Regions from separate parts of the Brucella pseudogrignonensis genome, predicted to be linked through region 1. Evidence: predicted binding sites of a transcription regulator. Region 1 holds the regulator's gene; the other holds the start of a gene.

Region 1 (10,276 bases):
TGCTGCTGTTCCGTCGATTGTGTTCGGTTTGCTTGGCCTTGCTGTCTTCATCAACTTCTTCAACCTGCCGCGTTCAGCTTCGCTTGTCGGTGGCCTGGTGCTGACGCTGATGACGCTTCCAACCATCATCATCGCGACACGTTCCGCTCTTCGCGCGGTTCCACCGTCGATCCGGGCAGCAGCACTGGGGCTTGGTGCATCGAAAACACAGATGGTGTTTCATCATGTGTTGCCGCTCGCAGCTCCCGGTATTCTGACCGGAACGATTATCGGTCTTGCGCAGGCATTGGGTGAAACTGCACCGCTGCTTCTGATTGGTATGGTGGCCTTCGTTGCCAATATGCCTGCAACCCCGATGGACCCTGCTACGGCTCTGCCAGTGCAGATTTTCATGTGGGCCAATGAAGCCGAACGTGCCTTTGTGGAACGGACATCAGGCGCTATTATCGTCCTGCTCCTGTTCCTTGCGGTCATGAACATCTTAGCAATTATTCTGCGCCGCCGCTTTGAGCGCCGCTGGTAAACGGGAGAGAAATGATGAATCTCATGACTGAACGATCTCTCGAAAAAGCCGTAGGAGAAAAAATGAACACCAACGCCCCTTCGATTAAAATGCGTGGCGACAAGGTCTGTGTGTTCTATGGCGAAAAACAGGCTCTGTTTGAAGTCGATCTCGACGTGCCGGAAAAGATGGTCACAGCGCTGATCGGCCCTTCTGGTTGTGGCAAGTCGACCTTCCTGCGTTCGTTGAACCGCATGAATGATACGATTGAAGGGTGCCGCATCACCGGCAATATCACACTGGACAACGAAGACATCTACGATCCAAAGATCGATGTTGTTGAACTGCGTGCCCGTGTTGGCATGGTGTTCCAGAAGCCAAATCCGTTTCCGAAGTCGATCTTTGAAAACGTGGCTTATGGCCCGCGCATTCATGGTCTCGCACGTAACAAGACCGATCTCGAAGAAATCGTTGTCACAAGCTTGAAGAAGGCCAGCCTTTTTGAAGAGGTGAAGGATCGTCTGCACGATGCAGGAACCGGTCTTTCCGGTGGTCAGCAGCAGCGTCTGTGCATTGCACGCGCGATTGCTGTCAGCCCGGAAGTGATCCTCATGGACGAGCCTTGCTCGGCACTCGATCCGATTGCAACCGCAAAGGTTGAAGAGCTGATCGACGAGTTGCGCCAGAACTACACCATCGTCATCGTGACCCACTCGATGCAGCAGGCTGCACGCGTTTCACAGCGCACGGCGATGTTCCATCTGGGTAATCTGGTGGAAGTTGGCGATACGGATGTGATGTTCACGGCACCGACCGAGAAGCGCACGCAGGACTATATCACTGGTCGTTTTGGCTAAACACTATTTCAGCAAAAGCCGGAGCCCATTGCGGTTCCGCTTCCTGCATTTTTAATCGAGAGGTCTATTATGGCGTCCCAGCATACTGTTAGCGCATACGACGAAGAACTCCAGTTCCTGACCCACAAGATCGCCGAAATGGGCGGTCATGCGGAACGCATGGTCGAACAGTCGGTTGCAGCCATTGTCAATGCCGATAACGCACTGGCACAGCGCGTTATTTCCGACGATCTCATTCTTGATGCAAGCGAGCGCGAGATTGACGATAAGGCCGTCATGATCATTGCCAAGCGCCAGCCAATGGCTGTTGATCTGCGAGAAATCATCGGCTCGATCCGCATCTCTGCTGATTTGGAGCGCGTGGGAGATCTTGGTAAGAACATTGCCAAGCGCGTTGCGGCTGTTTCGGAATCGCGCCAGCCGGGCAAGCTTTATCGAGGGCTTGAAACACTTGCTGAGCTGGCTCTGACACAGTTGAAAGATGTGCTCGATGCCTATGCAACGCGCTCCGTCCAGCAGATCAATGTTGTTCGTGATCGGGATGATGAAATTGACGCGATGTACACCTCGCTGTTCCGCGAGCTGCTCACTTATATGATGGAAGATCCGCGCAATATTTCGGCCTGCACGCATCTTCTGTTCTGCGCGAAGAACATTGAGCGTATTGGCGATCACGCAACCAACATCGCAGAAACGGTCTATTACATCGTGACCGGCCTGCAGATGCCTGCGGAACGCCCGAAAGAAGACCTGAGCCACGGTATTGTCGTGGACGAGGCGCGTAAATCCTGAAAACATGGCTTGCTGTAAGCATGCAGCGAGCCATTTGCATATGTAAGAAAACGCGGCGGCACGCGGCTGAACGGGGGAGTTGTATGTGTCGCCACGCTTAACTCAATAGGAAACATTGCATGTCACAGGCACCCAAGATTGCTGTGGTTGAAGACGAAGAAGCGCTGAGCGTTTTGTTGCGCTATAATCTCGAAGCCGAGGGCTACCACGTCGATACGATCTTGCGCGGCGACGAAGCCGAAATTGCGCTGCGCGAAAACGTGCCGGATCTTCTTATCCTCGACTGGATGTTGCCGGGTGTATCAGGCATCGAATTGTGCCGACGTCTGCGTCAGTGGCCAGAAACCGAGCGTCTTCCGGTGATCATGCTGACTGCACGCGGCGAAGAAAGCGAACGTGTTCGCGGCTTGAGCGTTGGTGCCGATGATTATGTGGTCAAACCGTTCTCGACCCCGGAATTGCTCGCGCGTGTTAAAGCCATGCTGCGCCGCGCCAATCCAAGTGTTTTGTCGCATGTGCTCAAAGTCGGAGAGCTAGTTCTCGATCGTCAGCAGCACCGCGTTTATCGCAAGGAAAAAGAAATCCGCTTAGGGCCGACAGAGTTTCGCTTGCTAGAATATTTCATGATGTCCCCGGGCCGCGTTTTCTCGCGCAGTCAGCTGTTGGATGGTGTCTGGGGTCCGGATATTTATGTCGATGATCGCACGGTCGATGTGCATGTCGGACGTCTGCGTAAAGCGATCAATATTGGCCGCACGCTTGATCCGATCCGCACGGTGCGCGGCGCTGGCTATTCGTTCGGCTGATCTTCAGGTTTATCGAATAGATTTTGTATGGCTCGTTACCTGAAAGGAAACGGGCCATTTTTGTTAGGAAATGATCCGTTCCGATTCGTGTTGTCGATGATAATTCGTTCCATAATGGACCGTATCACACGATGTTACAGTTCATTTCAAAGATTTGACTCACACAGGACGTTAAGCGCGTGAGAGGCGCACGTTGAGGTTTTTTCAGCGCCGATTTCTATGACTTAGCAGGATTTTACAGCATCCACGAATTAAGGCAGCTCTATGGTGCAAGCTGCACCGCAATTGAATCGCGTGTAATCAATAGCTTATAAGATTTGAATGGTTGCGTTAATGATTTGTTAATAATTTAGAATGGCTTAGCGCTGATTATTGTTTTCAGTTTTGAGCTCTTGAGTCTTTCGGTTTCAATATCAGCTTCAATTTGAAATATGATTTTTTGCCTTGTTTTTGCCGAAAAATTCTTAATCCTTGCACTCTAAGAAGATTAGCAGAACGTTTGAATTTTAATTTTCGTTCGATTTGGCTTGAACGCCAGCCTGATTTTGCAGCGCCTTGAAGGCGCTCTAAAAGTGAAAACAGACTGGATCAGTTAAGGGTCGTAATGATGCGCCTAATTAAGAGATTGAGCCGTTGATGCGCGCTCGTAAATGGAAACTGCCGGTTATTCTTGGTCTGATCGTAGCACCTTTTCTGGTGACGGGCTGCACGACGACTGGCGGTACAAACAAGGCCAAGACCGAAAAGACGGTTGCAACGAGCCATGTCAAAACGGTCAATGGCGTTAAGACGTTCACATACACGGCCAGAGACAGAGAATGCCTTGAGCGTGCTATGTTTTTCGAATCCAATCGGTCGAGTCCAGATGGCTTGATGGCCGTCGGCACAGTTGTGATGAACCGTCTCGCATCGGGCAGCTATCCTGATACGATTTGCGGCGTTGTTGGTCAGAAAAACCAGTTTGCGCCGGGCGTTCTCACCCGCAAGATGAATTCCAAAGCTTTGCCAGATGTACAAGCAGCTGCCGATGCAGTTCTTAAAGGCAAGCGTCATCCATCTTTGAAGAACTCGATGTTCTTCCATACGGCAGGGCTCAAATTCCCTTACAACAATATGCACTATGTGCTGGTTGCAGGTGGAAATTCTTTTTATGAAAAGCGTGGACGTGATGGCGAATTGCAGAACCCGGTTCCGCAGACGCCTTACAATCTCGCTTATGTATCAACACCACAATCGCCATCCATGCCGGAAGGGCCGTTTTACAACGTAACCACACAGCAGGATGGGACTGTTCCGGAAGCACAGCCAACGGTTCAGGTTGCTCTGGCTGAGGCAGCAAAAACGGCAGAGACGCAGCAGAACGGTGGCGTTGGTCCACAGGCGCGCGGTGATCGTCTGGCGACCTTGCCTGTGACGCCCGCTGAAAAGCCAGTTCTGACGCAAGTTGCAAGCTATCAGCCAACATTTGATGAAACCGCACCAGCGGAGCAGAATGCATCCTTGGCATATACCGCTGACAAGAAGCATGTTGATGCAATTGGTGCGATGCTTCTCGCTCAGGATCGTCCGCAATCGCCGCTCTGAAATTGAGCTGATCGCAGAATGAAAAAGCGCCCCGAAGGGCGCTTTTTTATTTTACAGGCACGGCTACCGGAACGGGCTGATAAATTACCATCGGCCTGTCGTAAAAGTTGGCTCTGTTTTGCCATTCGCGCCGATCCGCGCGGCGGTCGAGATCAAGCCGCATCAGACAATTCGCAAAAGCATCCGATTTCTGTTTGAAACCATAGCTGCGGCAGGTCTGTTCATCTGCCGCGCGGCGCTGTTCAGGTGTCATGGTTTGACAGCCTGCAAGCAGCCCTGCAATACCGAGGAAAATAAGCACGCTTTTCTTCATAGCCGTTGCTCTCATTGAATAAAAAATTCGACCGCTTCATCAATATAGCGCAATAACAGTAAAAAGAGTGGTGAAATTATGCCTTCTGATACACTGCCGCTGATTCTATCAAACACAAGGTTTGCAGCCCTATGGCACATGACAATAATACTCCCGTCATCGACCCGGTAAAACTTGAACGTCTGGCCGAAGTCGCCGTGCGCGTTGGCTTGCAATTGCGCGAAGGTCAGGATCTGGTCATAACAGCCCCGGTTGTTGCGTTACCGCTTGTTCGTTTGATTGCGAAACACGCCTATAAAGCGGGTGCAGGTATTGTGACGCCGTTCTTCTCCGATGATGCGATTGCGCTGGCGCGTTATGAAAATGCTTCGGACGAGAGTTTTGATCGTGCAGCCGACTGGCTCTATGAAGGTATGGCAAAGGCTTATGCCAATGGCGCGGCGCGTCTCGCGATCGCAGCCGACAACCCTATGCTCTTGTCCTCACAGGACCCTGCAAAGGTGTCGCGCGCCAACCGTGCCAATTCCAAGGCCTATCAGCCAGCTCTCGAAAAGATCGCGGGCTTCGACATCAACTGGAATATCGTTTCCTATCCGAACCCGGAATGGGCGAAGCTGATGTTCCCGGCTGATGCGGCAGACGATGCGACCCGCAAGCTTGCTGATGCGATTTTTGCAGCCTCCCGCGTTGATGTGAATGACCCTGTTGGTGCATGGGCAGCGCACAATGCGGCATTGCGCACCCGCACGCGTTTGCTCAACGGCAAGGCTTACAGCGCGCTGCATTTCAAGGGTCCGGGCACGGATCTGACGGTTGGTTTGGCCGATGGTCACGAATGGCATGGCGGCGCCTCCACAGCGAAAAACGGCATCACCTGCAATCCGAATATCCCGACCGAAGAAGTGTTTACTACGCCACATGCGCTGCGCGTTGAGGGACACGTATCGAGCACCAAGCCGCTCTCGCATCAGGGTACGCTGATCGATAATATCTCTGTGCGTTTTGAAGGCGGTCGCATTGTTGAAGCCAAAGCCAGCCGTGGCGAAGAAGTGCTTAACAAAGTTCTGGATACGGATGAAGGCGCACGACGCCTGGGCGAAGTTGCGCTCGTTCCGCATTCGTCGCCAATTTCGCAGAGCGGACTTCTGTTTTACAACACCCTGTTTGATGAAAATGCTGCGAGCCACATCGCGCTCGGCCAGTGTTATTCGAAATGTTTTGTTGATGGCGCGAAGCTTACTCAGGAACAGATCAAAGCACAGGGCGGAAATTCAAGCCTCATTCACATCGACTGGATGATCGGTTCCGACAAGATCGATGTTGATGGCGTTAATGCCGACGGCAGCCGCGAGCCTGTCATGCGCGGCGGTGAATGGGCCAACTGATTTAAAAAAGGCCGGGGGTTTCCCGGCCTTTTCTTTGTAGTCAGAGGGCTATCCGTTTTGATGTTATGACGTGCCGAAAATGGTGAATTTCGAGAACCGGAGCGGAATGTACTTAAAGGTACATGAGCACCGGAAACGCAGAAAAATGCCATTTGCAGGCCGTCAGAGCGTCAAAATCAGTTCTTTTCCTGAACGTGGGCTTCCAGGAACCAAAGCGCCTTATCAAGGCTGCGCGATGCAGCTGTGAAAATATCGGCCGTGGTGTCGTCACCGGCTTCATCTGCATCTTTGATGGACTGGCGCACGAGGTTGGCCACATCGCCGTAGCGCTCAATCAGAGCTGCGAGATGGTCGTGCACGGCATATATATCGGTTGGATAGGCTTTAAGTTTGGTGTCTTTTGCGACAACCTGTGTGGTGCCATATGCCGTTCCGCCGAGCTGTACAGCGCGCTCCGCAATGGTATCCACATGATCATCAAGATCTGCACGGAATGTATCAAGCAGTTCGTGGACAGCGATAAACTGAGGACCCTTGAGATTCCAGTGTGCCTGCTTGGTAATAAGAGCAAGGTCAATGGTTGCCGCCAGATTTTCGTTCAGCAGCGCAATCATTGTTGTCTTGGTGTTGGAGGGAAGATCGTTGCGGGTTGCATGCATCGACTTCTTGGACATTTGATCCTCTTATCCTTTGCACGATCCGACTGATGTCACAGTGATCTATATATCGCTGAGTGAAGGCAAATTAGCTTTCTGAAACCGCCCCCGCCGGATCTTTATATAAGGCCGGTTTGGATAGGGTAATTAGATTTAGCCCCGCATCCGATCTTAAAACGCTCTGCACGGCATTTTGTTCCCGAGAACGCTGTTAAATTTGGCACAATTCATGTGTTTTGCTTGTGGCACAACGAATTCTGATTTACCCGATGGCTTATGAAGATACTTGCCCTTGATACCGCTTCCTCCTGGTGTGCTGCCGCAATTTATGATTCCGGCACCGATAGGCTTCTCGCTGAAGTCAGCGAGAATATTGGCAAAGGACATGCCGAAGTCCTGATGGACTATATCGGGCGCGTGACAGTGGATGCCGGAATTGCCATGACCGATCTTGATCGCGTGGCCGTCAATATTGGCCCAGGTTCGTTTACCGGTGTGCGGATTGGTGTTTCGGCAGCGCGTGGTTTCGCGCTGGCGCTTTCGCGTCCGGCAATCGGAGTTAGTGCATTCGATGCGCTTGCATCGGAAGTGACGATCAGTCATCCGGGAAAGCCGGTTCTGGTGCTGCTTGAAGCCCATCGTGGCGAAATCTATGCGCAGAGCTTTGATGCCACGGGTTCGTCTGTCAACAGCCCATTGGTAATCCCACGCGATGAAGCGCTGGCGCTTATTGAGCAGCAATCTTCAGAGACGGTGCTGGCAGGCTCTGCCGCAGATACACTCAATGAAGCGCTGGCGGGAACATTCAGCACCGCACGTGTTGAACCAACCGCACGGATCGGCACTTATGCAAAGCTTGCAGCATTGCGCGAACCGGGCGAAGCACCAAAGCCGCTATACATGCGCGGACCTGATGTGAAGCCGCAGACTGGTTTTGCGCTGCCACGTAAGGCAGGTGGAGAATAAGATGTTGGGCTTTTCGCTCCCACGCTTTGGGCGTAGGCCTGTTTCGGTCGAGCCGCTTGGCGCTAAGGACAGCGGAGAAATTCACCGCGTTCATGCGCTGTCTTTTCATCATAGCTGGAGCTCAGATGATTTCCGCTCGCTGATTGCGCAGGATAACGTGTTTGGCTTTGTGGCTCGGCCAGAGGGCAAACCCGGTAAAGCATGTGGCTTTGTGTTGGCACGGCTGGTTGCAGGTGAGGCAGAAATTTTGACGATTGCGGTTGCTGATGAGGTGCGCAAGCAAGGTGTTGGCCGCTCGTTGATGGATGCAGTGCTGCGTTATCTTTATCAGCAACGGGCGGAAACGCTGTTTCTGGAAGTTGATGAAAACAATGTTGCGGCACTCGCGCTTTATCGCCGGATCGGTTTCAACAAGGTGGGTGATCGTCCGGCCTATTATGAAACAGAAAAAGGTCGTTCATCGGCTTTCATTCTGCGGCGCGATCTGGTGAGGCCGCAATGATCGGTGCAATCCGCATCATTTTAGTGGTTGTGGCGATGGTGGCTCTCAGCCTGTCGCTCATCCCGTTTCAATATGTGTTTCTGAAACTCAAAAACACATGGAAGCGCCGCCTGCCGAATTTCTTTCATCGTATCATTGCCCGCTTGTTCGGTTTCCGCATTACGATTGTCGGTGAGATGCGAGAGGGCAGGCCACTGTTGCTGGTCGCCAATCACACATCATGGAGCGATATTGTCGTTCTGTCGGCGGCGGGTCAGGTTTCGTTCATCGCAAAATCGGAAGTGAAAAGCTGGCCGGTCTTTGGCTTTTTCGCCGTGTTGCAGCGCACGGTCTTTGTCGAGCGCGAACGGCGCGGCAAGACAGGCGAGCAAACCTCCGACATTGCAAGACGTCTGGCCGATGGCGACGCGATGGTTCTGTTCCCGGAGGGGACGACTTCGGATGGCAATCGTGTGTTACCGTTCAAGACCGCACTTTTTGGGGCGGCACATGCCGCCATTCGTGAGGCGGGTGTGCCAGAAGTGATCGTGCAGCCGGTGGCAATTGCCTATACCGGCATGCACGGGATGGCTATGGGCCGTTATCATCGCCCGATTGCCTCATGGCCGGGCGATGTTCAGTTGATGCCACATCTCAAAGGCATCCTGAAAGAAGGCGCGATCGACGTTGAAATACGCTTTGGCGAGCCGATTGTGGTGACTGCTGAAACGGATCGAAAGGCACTTGCCCGCACGATGGAAAATCGGGTGAGGGCGCTTTTGCAGACGTCGTTGCATGGTCGCGAAATCGTTGAGGATTAAGAGCGTAAGTTTGTCGCCTTCCAAAGCGGCGATAAAAACGCTAGATAGCCGCGCATGAGCGAAAATATGACCGATATCAAGACAAACCCGGATGGCAGCAACACACGTAAGGTCTTTGTGAAGACTTATGGTTGCCAGATGAATGTCTATGACAGCCAGCGCATGGCGGATAGCCTAGCCTCCGAAGGCTATGTCACCACTGACACACCTGACGATGCTGATCTGGTTCTGCTAAACACCTGTCATATTCGCGAGAAGGCTTCGGAAAAACTTTATTCAGCGCTGGGTCGCCTGCGCAAGATGAAGGAAAAGCGCGGACCAGACGGCAAGGAACTCACCATCGGCGTTGCTGGTTGCGTGGCGCAGGCCGAAGGTCAGGAAATTTTGCGCCGTGCGCCCAATGTTGACCTCGTTATCGGACCGCAGACCTATCATCGTCTGCCTGATGCGCTGGCGCGGGTGCGTGGCGGCGAAAAGGTTGTCGAAACGGAATATGCGATCGAAGACAAGTTCGAGCATCTGCCGGCACCAAAGCGTGAAGAAACCCGCAAGCGTGGTGTTTCCGCGTTTCTGACGGTTCAGGAAGGCTGCGACAAGTTCTGTACCTTCTGTGTCGTGCCTTACACACGCGGTTCAGAAGTCTCGCGCAGTGTTGCGCAGATTGTTGCGGAAGCCGAACGTCTTGCCGATAGCGGCGTGCGCGAACTCACGCTTTTGGGCCAGAACGTCAATGCATGGCATGGCGCTGGTGATGATGGCCGCGAATGGGGCCTTGGCGAACTTCTGTTCCGCCTCGCACGCATTCCCGGTGTGGCGCGTCTGCGTTATACGACCAGTCATCCACGCGATATGGACGATACGCTGATCGCAGCGCATCGCGATCTGCGCCAGCTGATGCCTTATCTGCATCTGCCGGTTCAGGCGGGTTCGGACCGTATTCTTAAGGCGATGAATCGCCGTCACAAGGCCGATGAATATATCCGTCTTGTCGAGCGTATCCGCGAAGTGCGCCCGGATATGGCGCTATCGGGCGATTTCATTGTCGGCTTCCCCGGCGAAACTGATCAGGATTTTGAAGACACGATGCGGCTGGTGCGCGAAGTGCATTATGCG
Region 2 (3,965 bases), 460 kb from region 1:
ATATTACAAAACCACGCAACAGTGTGGTTCTTAGCGATGAAGAATTATCGCTGTTGTCGGTTATCGAAATCGACCAGCACATCGCTTTGCTCCAGTCTGAAATAGAACGTCTAAAAGCCGAGAGGCTAAAGAAGGGAGACAGCCGCGCTGCGGCGGAAGCTCTTTTCCGTTGAGACTGCGCTGTTTCCTCATCACTGACAAAGCGAAGTAGCAGCTATGCGGCTTCATAAAATCCCGGGAACGTGATCTTGCGCATTTATATTCAGGTTCTGGCGCTGCTCTGCGGCACAGCCTTTCTGTTAATGGCCTCCGGCCTGCATGGTCTGCTTCTGCCATTACGCGGCGGACTCGAAGGCTTTTCTGTCGCATCACTTGGTATGCTCGGCACCACATGGGCAGGTGGCTTCGTTGCTGGTTGCCTGTTTGCACCGCGTCTTGTGCGACGTGTCGGCCATGTGCGCGCTTTTGGCTGTTTCGCAGCCTCCGCAGCAATCATTGCCCTTCTATCCGGCATCTATATCGATGCAGTATCCTGGATAATCTTACGCACTTTCACCGGGTTCTCAATGGCCGGCGCTTTCATGGTCATTGAAAGCTGGCTCAACGAGCGCGCCACCAATGAATCGCGTGGCAAGATTTTCGGCCTATATATGATGGTCAACTATGGTGCGACCATGAGTGGCCAGATGATGGTGGCCAACGGCGATATTCGTTCTGATCACCTTTTTATGATCACTGGCATTTTGTTCTGCCTGGCACTGATCCCAACTGCCATGTCCACTGCCGTCAGCCCCAAACCACTGACCGAAGTGCAACTGGACCTCAAAGCACTCTATCGCAATTCGCCTGCCGCATTTGTTGGCTGTATCCTGATCGGCATTGCAAATGGTGCATGGGGAACGCTAGGCGCGGTATTCGGCGCAAAATCCGGCATTTCTACCGCCGAAATAGCCCTGATGGTCAGCGTTACAATTGCCGCAGGGGCCTTGATGCAAATACCTGTGGGCCGTATCTCCGACCTGATAGACCGGCGTTATGTGCTGGCTGGCGTCGCTTCCCTGGCAGCACTTGTCGGTCTGGCCGCTTTCATTATTGGGCCGTCAAACGGCACAGTTATCATCATTATGACCGGTTGCTATGGTGCGCTTGCCTATGCTCTTTATCCGGTCGCAGTCGCTCATGCCAATGACCACGCCACATCTGAAAGCTTTGTGAAAGTGTCGAGCGGACTGCTGCTGCTTTATGGCTTTGGCACTATGCTTGGGCCATTGCTGGCTGCAGCTTCGATGGATATTTTCTGGCCATCGGGACTGTTTGCCATCACAGCGCTCGCGCATATTTCGATAACAGCCTATGCATTGTTTCGTTCACGCCGACGTGCATCTGTACCGAAATCTGAAAAAGAGCAGTTCAAGAGCATGCCATCAGTGAAAAGCGCAACGCCTGAGGGGATGAATCTCGACCCACGGGCGGAAGGCGAAGCGAATTAAATAAAGATGTTCGGCGGCTGTAACGCAGCCGCCAATATCTAAGGGATGATTGTTTGCATCGCTATCCAGATCACGATCTTTAGAGCGCCGATCTGATTTAATCAGATTGCAACACGCTCTAGTTTAAGCGGAAACGGAAAACGAAACTATATCAACAATTTAAGAGTGTTGAGCTTCGGACTAGGGGATCAGTGACGCGTCACCTGAGTTTTCAGTTTTTCAATCTGCTCTTTAAGAGCCAGCTTCTTGCGCTTGAGAGACGTAACATGCAGGTCATCAATTGCCGGTGACGCTAAAGCTTCGGAGATTTCCTCTTCCAAAGCGCCGTGCTTCTGTTCAAGCGTGGCAAGATGGGACTCAATAGCCATCATCAATTCTCCTTCGATTGATTTAACCAAAAGAACAGAGCCACGTCGCGTTTTGCCAACAAATGGCTCCATCCGCTCTCACCTGCGCAAACGCCCGGTAGTACACCTCCTGCTATCCGGGCCAATTACGCAGTCCCGGCTGCCATTCAACAGTTTCGTTAGCAACCGTTATTCATGACAGAACAATGACACTGTGGCATGAGTTTGATGCAAAGTCGAATTTGTTTTGGTAGGATTTTCCAATCACGAAAAATGTGATAAAGGCTTCGCCTGAAACGGGTCTGCACCAGTCTGGAGCGGCCCGTGATATTATTTTTAAGAAATGGGGCAAACCGCATGTCCGATCAGGATCAGGCCGAAATCAGATTGGCCGTCGCACGTCTGAAACAGGAACACGCGGATTTTGATGCAGCCATCGATGCTATGATGCAGGTCGGCTGCGATCAGCTGCGCATACAGCGCATGAAAAAGAAAAAACTCGCAATCAAAGACAAGCTTCAGGAACTGGAAGATCAGGTTATCCCTGACATCATCGCCTGAGCATCACATAAAAGACGTTTCATAGCCGGGGTTCGCCCGGCTTTGTTTTTCATTCCATGATCTCAAGAAGCAGGACGGATCAATGAGCAGAAGTGCAGATGTCGCAATCATTATGGGAAGCCAATCCGATTGGGAAACAATGCGCCATGCCGCTGATACGCTTGACGCATTGGGCATATCTTTCGATGCCCGCATTGTTTCGGCACACCGTACTCCTGATCGCCTCGTTTCTTTTGCCAAAGGCGCAAAAGCCGAAGGCTTCAAGGTCGTGATTGCTGGCGCTGGCGGCGCTGCCCACCTCCCCGGCATGGCCGCAGCAATGACCCCGCTCCCAGTCTTTGGCGTTCCGGTGCAGTCGAAGGCACTTTCTGGTCAGGATTCGCTTCTGTCTATCGTGCAGATGCCAGCCGGCATCCCGGTCGGCACACTCGCCATCGGTCGCGCTGGCGCAGTCAACGCAGCGCTCTTATCGGCAGCAGTCCTTGCGCTTTATGACGACGCTCTTGCAGCCCGTCTTGACGAATGGCGCACCGCCCAGACCGAAAGCGTTGCAGAACGCCCATCCAATGAGGTCTGATATGACACATTCAGCATTGAAGGCCGGTTCTACAATCGGAATCATCGGCGGGGGCCAGCTTGGCCGTATGCTCGCTATGGCGGCTGCACGCCTTGGTTATGAAACCATCATTCTGGAGCCGCAAGCCGATTGCCCGGCTGCTCAGGTGGCAAATCGCCAGATTATTGCTGCCTATGATGACCCGGCAGCGCTGGCACAGCTTGCTGCAGCGTCTGATGTCATCACCTATGAGTTTGAGAACGTGCCGGTATCAGCCGCCGATAAGCTTGCAGAATCGGCGCTCGTATTTCCGCCACCAGCAGCGCTTGAGATTTCGCAGGATCGCTTTACCGAAAAGCAATTCCTCAATGAAAGCGGTATCGAAACCGCACCGTGGCGTCTCGTTGACGATGAAGAATCGCTCATAGCAGCGCTCGGAGCACTAGGCGAACGCGGTATTCTGAAAACTCGGCGCCTCGGCTATGATGGCAAGGGACAAGTCCGCCTCACATCGCTCGACGAAAGCGAAGCGAAAAACGCACTTCACGCGATCAAGCACGCACCAGCAATCCTTGAAGGCTTTGTTGCTTTTGAGCGCGAAGTCTCTGTGATTGCAGCGCGCGACCGTAGCGGCAATGTTGCGATCTTCGATATTTCAGAAAACGTCCATAACGACGGCATTCTATCGACCTCGACGGTTCCCGCAGCAATCTCGGCTGAGACAGCTGACACCGCCAGCAAGGCCGCTGAGAAGCTTCTCCATGCACTTGATTATGTCGGTGTGCTTGGTCTTGAGTTTTTCGTTCTTGCTGACGGAACGCTGCTTGCCAATGAATTTGCACCGCGCGTGCATAATTCCGGTCACTGGACGGAAGCTGCCTGCGCGATCTCGCAGTTTGAACAGCATATCCGTGCCGTTGCAGGGCTGCCGCTTGGCGACACGGTGCGCCATTCCGATTGCGTGATGGAAAACCTCATCGGCGACGATATTGAGCAGGTTACGGCGATTCT

The links. The regulator PhoB, encoded in region 1, activates phosphate uptake and scavenging genes when phosphate is short. The targets are predictions, from matches to a motif close to TGTCATNNANCTGTCAT.
Region 2: RI570_RS04530 (YdcH family protein) is a predicted target of PhoB. The motif match lies at 2,033-2,049, and genes of this name have one in related genera.

Annotation. Positions count from the first base shown of each region.
Region 1 covers NZ_JAVLAT010000001.1:1,376,138-1,386,413, forward strand. The annotation lists gene pstA (phosphate ABC transporter permease PstA) at 1-523, shown strand, start outside; gene pstB (phosphate ABC transporter ATP-binding protein PstB) at 586-1,359, shown strand; gene phoU (phosphate signaling complex protein PhoU) at 1,429-2,151, shown strand; gene phoB (phosphate regulon transcriptional regulator PhoB) at 2,271-2,957, shown strand; gene RI570_RS06715 (cell wall hydrolase) at 3,591-4,541, shown strand; gene RI570_RS06720 (hypothetical protein) at 4,588-4,854, opposite strand; gene RI570_RS06725 (aminopeptidase) at 4,986-6,239, shown strand; gene dps (DNA starvation/stationary phase protection protein Dps) at 6,416-6,913, opposite strand; gene tsaB (tRNA (adenosine(37)-N6)-threonylcarbamoyltransferase complex dimerization subunit type 1 TsaB) at 7,172-7,861, shown strand; gene rimI (ribosomal protein S18-alanine N-acetyltransferase) at 7,863-8,363, shown strand; gene RI570_RS06745 (1-acyl-sn-glycerol-3-phosphate acyltransferase) at 8,360-9,163, shown strand; gene miaB (tRNA (N6-isopentenyl adenosine(37)-C2)-methylthiotransferase MiaB) at 9,218-10,276, shown strand, end outside.
Region 2 covers NZ_JAVLAT010000001.1:918,749-922,713, forward strand. The annotation lists gene RI570_RS04515 (DUF1192 domain-containing protein) at 1-173, shown strand, start outside; gene RI570_RS04520 (MFS transporter) at 249-1,490, shown strand; gene RI570_RS04525 (YdcH family protein) at 1,679-1,861, opposite strand; gene RI570_RS04530 (YdcH family protein) at 2,195-2,398, shown strand; gene purE (5-(carboxyamino)imidazole ribonucleotide mutase) at 2,481-2,975, shown strand; gene RI570_RS04540 (5-(carboxyamino)imidazole ribonucleotide synthase) at 2,977-3,965, shown strand, end outside.